Regions from separate parts of the Swingsia samuiensis genome, predicted to be linked through region 2. Evidence: predicted binding sites of a transcription regulator. Region 2 holds the regulator's gene; the other holds the start of a gene.
What was found. Region 2 encodes HrcA, which represses chaperone genes, less so after heat shock. Its sites were predicted from a motif close to GTTNGCACTCNCNNNNNGNGAGTGCNAAC; they were not measured.
Positions count from the first base shown of each region.

Region 1 (3,138 bases), 1.0 Mb from region 2:
TGTTATTCCGGTTCTAGGACAAAAGCGTGGTGTAGATCTTTCTGCTGAAAGAGCGTTGGATCATGCTTTAATTACAGCACCTGAGAAACGTGATCCTGCCTTAATCGCAAAATTAGATGCTGTTGCAGGACGTGTTTTGAAATAAAGGGTATGAGAGCTCTGCCAAAATAAACAAGGCAGAGCTCGTGGCTTAACGTATTAAGCCAGATTTTGTCTTAAGAATTCGACACTACGCTTCCATGCAAGATCGCGTGCGTTTTTATCAAAATCTGCACGATCGCGGCAGCCAAAACCATGGCCTGCGTTATCATATACAAAAACTTCTACTTCAGGGCGTTTTTGGCGAATAGTTTGGATATCAAGATGAGGAATTGTATGGTCTTGATCGCCAAAATGAAGTTGCACAGGGCAGTGTGGAGCGTGCTCTACGTAGTCTGATATTCCACGCCCATACCAGCTGACTGCTGCGTTAACTTGATGGGTTTGTACCGCTTCAAGCCAAGCGATCAATCCACCCCAGCAAAAACCAATGATTCCTGTCTTACGGTTATGGTCTTCTTGGCGAAGGTGTTTGGAGCAAGCTGCTATATCTTTACGAAGATGCTCTGGTGTAATTTGAGCGCGGTATTTGAGGCCTTCTTCAATGCCGTGTTGGTCGTAATTTAAGACGGTATTCGGCTTAACACGGTCAAAAAGGGCAGGAGCGATAACGTGGAAGCCTTCTTGCGCGAGTTCTTCACACGTTGTTTTGATGTGATCTGTTAGTCCAAAGATTTCTTGAATAACGATAATGGAGTGTTGAGACTCCGCAGAACCAGCTTCCCAAGCATCGAAGCTATGACCATCATCAGTTGTGAGGCGAACGAGACGCCCTTGTGTTTTCTTGGTATTCATAAGGATATATCCATCACGTAGAGAGCCTGAAAGGCAAGACAATGACAGATGTTATTAATCTTCGGCGTGAACGTAAACGCCGGAAGTCTTTAGAGGACGCAAAGCAGGCGGAAACGAACAGGCTTCTATACGGGCGTACAAAAGCACAAAAGCAATCTGATTCTCTGGAAAAATTAAGGAAAAAGGCCCTTTTAGATGGGAAACGACTCAGAGAAGAAGATTAGATTTTTCTTGACGTAAAGCATTATAATGATTACCTATTTAGCACTCTCTATACGAGAGTGCTAATTGGCGCTGCTACTATGAGCGCATAACCTGGTTGAGCTGCTTTAGAACAAGGGCCAGCCTTATTTATGGAGCGATCCATGACGAAATTTCGTCCCCTTCACGACCGTGTCGTGGTCCGTCGTCTAACAGGCGAAGAAAAGACAGCTGGTGGCATTATTATTCCAGACACCGCAAAAGACAAACCAACAGAAGGTGAAGTTGTTTCTGTTGGCCCTGGCGCTCGTAATGAGCAAGGCCAGATTGTTGCGCTTGATGTAAAAGCTGGTGACAAGGTTCTTTTCGGTAAATGGTCTGGAACAGAGGTGAAGATTGACGGTGAAGAACTGTTGATCATGAAAGAAAGCGATATCATGGGTGTGATTGGCTAATTCAGCCTCCCATTGAATAGAGTATTTTCAGAAACCTCATTTAGGATTTAAACAAATGGCTGCTAAAGACGTCAAATTCGGTGCAGATGCACGTGAACGTATGTTGCGTGGTGTAGATATTCTAGCCAACGCAGTAAAAGTAACGCTTGGTCCAAAAGGCCGTAACGTTGTTTTGGATAAGAGCTTCGGTGCACCTCGTATTACAAAAGATGGTGTTTCTGTTGCTAAAGAAATCGAGCTTGCTGATAAGTTCGAAAATATGGGCGCACAAATGGTGCGTGAAGTTGCTTCCAAAACCAATGATCTAGCTGGTGATGGCACAACGACATCAACCGTGCTTGCACAAGCAATCATCCGTGAGGGTGCAAAGGCTGTTGCAGCTGGCATGAACCCAATGGATCTTAAACGCGGGATCGACAAGGCTGTCGAAGCTGTTGTTGAAGAACTTAAAAAGAACACCAAGAAAATCACTTCCCCAGGTGAAATTGCTCAGGTTGGAACAATTTCTTCAAATGGTGAACGTGAAATCGGTGAGATGATTTCTGCTGCGATGCAGAAAGTTGGCTCTGAAGGCGTTATCACGGTTGAGGAAGCAAAAGGTCTTCATACAGAACTCGACGTTGTTGAGGGTATGCAGTTCGACCGTGGTTATATTTCTCCATACTTCGTAACCAACCCTGAGAAGATGACAGCTGATCTGGATAATCCTTATATCCTGATCCATGAAAAGAAATTGTCTTCTCTACAGCCAATGTTGCCACTTCTTGAAAGCGTTGTGCAGTCTGGCCGTCCGCTCATGATCATCGCAGAAGATGTTGATGGTGAAGCTCTTGCAACCTTGGTCGTAAACAAGCTTCGTGGTGGACTAAAAATTGCTGCCGTTAAAGCGCCTGGTTTTGGTGACCGTCGTAAAGCAATGCTTGAAGATATTGCTGTACTTACCGGTGGACAAGTTATCTCTGAAGATATCGGCATCAAGCTTGAATCTGTAACGCTTGAAATGCTTGGCCGTGCCAAGAAAGTTCATATCGAAAAAGAGAACACAACGATCGTAGAAGGTGCTGGTAATGGCGACGATATTAAAGGTCGTTGCAACCAGATCCGTGCTCAGATCGAAGAAACAACATCTGACTATGATCGTGAAAAACTTCAGGAACGTCTTGCTAAATTAGCAGGTGGTGTTGCTGTTATTCGCGTTGGTGGTAGCACAGAGGTTGAAGTTAAAGAACGTAAAGACCGCGTGGATGATGCTCTTCATGCAACACGTGCCGCTGTTGAAGAAGGTATCGTCCCTGGTGGTGGTACAGCTCTTGCTCGTGCGTCTGTGGTTCTAAAAGGCCTTGATTTTGCAAATGATGATCAGCGTATTGGTGCTGATATCGTTCGTAAGGCTCTTCAGTCTCCTCTTCGTCAGATCGCTGAAAATGCGGGTGAAGATGGTGCAGTAATTGCTGGCAAGGTTCTTGAAAACAACACGTATAACTTTGGTTTTGATGCTCAAACCGGTGAGTATAAAGACCTTGTTGCCGATGGTATCATCGATCCAACAAAGGTTGTCCGTACAGCTCTGCAAGATGCGGCATCTGTT
Region 1 is NZ_CP038141.1:1,773,578-1,776,715, forward strand. It holds gene E3D00_RS08435 (S-methyl-5'-thioadenosine phosphorylase) at 1-145, shown strand, start outside; gene E3D00_RS08440 (dienelactone hydrolase family protein) at 199-894, opposite strand; gene E3D00_RS08445 (DUF4169 family protein) at 936-1,118, shown strand; gene groES (co-chaperone GroES) at 1,260-1,550, shown strand; gene groL (chaperonin GroEL) at 1,606-3,138, shown strand, end outside.
Region 1: groES (co-chaperone GroES) is a predicted target of HrcA. The motif match lies at 1,155-1,183, and genes of this name have one in related genera.

Region 2 (3,138 bases):
GAGAAATACGTTGGATCGGGTTTTTCAAAATAAAAGTGGTGAGGTGTTCAATCCCTAATCCGAGTGCAACAAATATGATAGAGAGTAGTGTTGTAGTATAAATAATTTTTCGGGCATTTTGACTGCTGAATTGATCGTGTATTTCATACATCAAAAATCTTAGATCGATAAATAGACCCAAGAAATTATGGAAATAACTTAAAGACTGAGCATGTAAGCTCTCTAGACCATTATGGATATCTGTTTTGTTTTTTAATGCGGTATGATTGTTCGAGGGAGCAGCGCGCGCCATTAAAGAGAGAGTATGAGAAAAAGCTTCTCGTTCTTTGGGGTCATTAAGAATGGTAAGAAGCTTTTGGGCTTCCTGTTTAGTAAGCGGAGTATCAAGGGAAGATGTTGAATCTGCTAAAGCCGTATTAACAGAAAATCCTACCACACCTAGTAATATAATAAGAAGAACTATATGGATTGATTTCTTAAGAACGCCTCCAAAGTCGAGTGAAGATATCTTTTTATATTTTGTATTTATCATTATTAATTAGGCCTTATATGAATATTTGTTCTATTTATTTTTCGACACATTCTTTCATAAAAAGCTCTAAAGCTTTTGCTCTATGGCTCATTTTATTTTTTTCATGCTCAGGCATTTCTGCAAAAGTGCGGGTTTCTCCATCTGGAACAAAAATTGGGTCATAGCCATGTCCATGCTCGCCACGTGGAGGCCATACCGTTTGGCCATGACATTCCCCTACGACGGATTGGGTTTCTCCATCCGGCCATGCAAGACATAATGCGGCAATAAAAGAAGCCGAATAATTATCTGTATTTCCCATCTCGGTATGCACACGTTGCATCGCAACATTCATATCTTTTGTCGGGCCACCCCACCGAGCGGAATAAACACCGGGTTGTCCACTTAAAGCCTCGACACAAAACCCGGAGTCATCTGCTAAAGCCGGTAAACCAGAGGCTGCAGCAGCTGCTTTTGCTTTGATAGTGGCATTTCCTACAAAGGTATTTTCTGTTTCTTCAGGTTCAGGAAGCTTGAGTTCTGCAGCAGAAATAACCTGAATATCTTTATCTGCAAATAGCATAGAAAATTCACGTAATTTTCCGGAATTGTGGCTAGCAAGAACGATTTTAGATCCAGGCTTCAAGCGTTTCATAGTGACTCTTAAGTAAGATAGAAATTGAAATGTATTCATAGGATTAAACATGACGGCTGCTTATCTTACAATGTATGATGGTTTTTATTTTGTAGCAGCATGCTATGTGATCTTGTGGTGGAACATGTTCTACTCTCGTTTGACGGCTGTTTTTTGCTAGGAATGTGATCAATTATGAATAAATCTGATTCATATTTTTTTGGTAAAAAATCATCGTTCTTAAGTGGGCTAAGGGAACGTGAGGCCGCGATTTTAAGAGAAATAGTAGAAGAATATGTTGAAACAGGCGAGCCGGTCGGAAGTCAGACCGTATCACAGCGTTTGCAACCAGCATTATCTTCCGCAACGATAAGGAACGTTATGGCAGATTTGGCGCGTGCTGGACTGTTGTTTAGTCCCCATGTGTCTGCTGGTCGTTTGCCGACGGAAAAAGGATTAAAGCTTTTTGTCGATGGGTTGCTTCAATTTGGCTCATTAAAAGAAGAAGACAAAGAACATATTAATACACGCTTAGATGTGCATGGACGGTCATATAAGGAGACTTTTGCTGAGGTTTCGTCTGTATTATCGAGCTTATCATCTGCAGCTGGTCTGGTTTTGGCCCCCAAGTTTGAAGCAACACTTAAGCATATTGAGTTTGTTCTGTTGGGGGCTAATCGTGGTTTGGTTATTCTTGTTAGCTCAAATGGGCAAGTTGAAAATCGTATTATTGAACTGCCTATCGGCGTTCCACCTTCTGCTCTTATAGAGGCGGGGAATTATCTCAATGCGCGTTTAGGTGATTTGACGCTAGCCTCTTTGAGGGAGCGGATCGGTGGTGAGTTGGAAGAGAATCGTCATGAAATTGATGTGTTGGCCGCCCATGTGATCGAACGAGGTCTGGCCACATGGGATGCGCAAGCGGGCACGTTATTTGTTCGAGGGCAGGGGAATCTCTTATCCGATATTACAGAAATTGAGCGTTTGACGGCCATACAAATGCTTTTTGAGCAGTTAGAAACACAAGAAATGATGTTGCAGCTTTTACAGCTTACAGAAGAGTCTGAAGGGGTGCGCATTTATGTTGGGCGTGAAAGTGGGTTGTTTGGTATGTCAGGTTTGTCCATGATTGTTGCACCTGCTCGCAACGAAGCCCAGAAGATCGTGGGGGCTTTAGGTGTTATCGGGCCAACACGTTTAAATTATGGGCGCATCGTTCCTGTTGTTGATTATACGGCTAAGATGATGGGGCGTTTGTTTAGCTAGTCTTGCAAGATCGCTGTGTGAAATTAAACCGAACTTTGATGGTGTTTTTGGGTTATCGCTGTCCGAGAGATGCTGCTATAAAAATATTGTTGTCTTTATGGGGCGACGAAAGGAATACTTCAATGCTATGCGGATCCTATGACGCGACGTTATTCTAGTTCTCGTAATCCAATGGCTCCCAGAGCAAGTTCTCCTCGTGGGCCTCGTTTTCGTCGTTTTCGGCAGATCATTGCTGTTTTTGCAGGGATTGGTTTGCTTGGGGTAACTGGGGGAGGTGTGCTTATATGGGCCACCTACGCCAAGTTCCAGTCTGATCTGCCAAGTATTGACAGCTTGCGTGCATACCAACCACCAACCGTAAGTCGTATTTATACGTCTGATGATCAGTTGATGGCTCAGCTTGCGAATGAACGTCGTATTTTTGTTCCTATTGATGCGATTCCAGATAAAGTCAAAAAAGCTTTTATCGCAACGGAAGATCATAATTTTTACACGCACGGCGGTGTTGATGTTCTGGCCATCGCACGTGCTGCTGTTACTGATGTTTTTGCACGGCACGGCCGTCGTCCCTTAGGCGCATCGACCATTACTCAGCAAGTTGCCAAGGTGATGTTGCTTAATAGTAATGTTTTATCGTTTGATCGAAAAATAAAAGAAGCTCTTTTAGCCGAAAAAATGGAGCAGGTTTTATCAAAAGATAAAATATTAGAAATATACCTTAATGGAA
Region 2 is NZ_CP038141.1:737,270-740,407, reverse strand. It holds gene E3D00_RS03425 (mechanosensitive ion channel domain-containing protein) at 1-532, opposite strand, end outside; gene rdgB (RdgB/HAM1 family non-canonical purine NTP pyrophosphatase) at 567-1,166, opposite strand; gene hrcA (heat-inducible transcriptional repressor HrcA) at 1,341-2,411, shown strand; gene E3D00_RS03410 (penicillin-binding protein 1A) at 2,550-3,138, shown strand, end outside.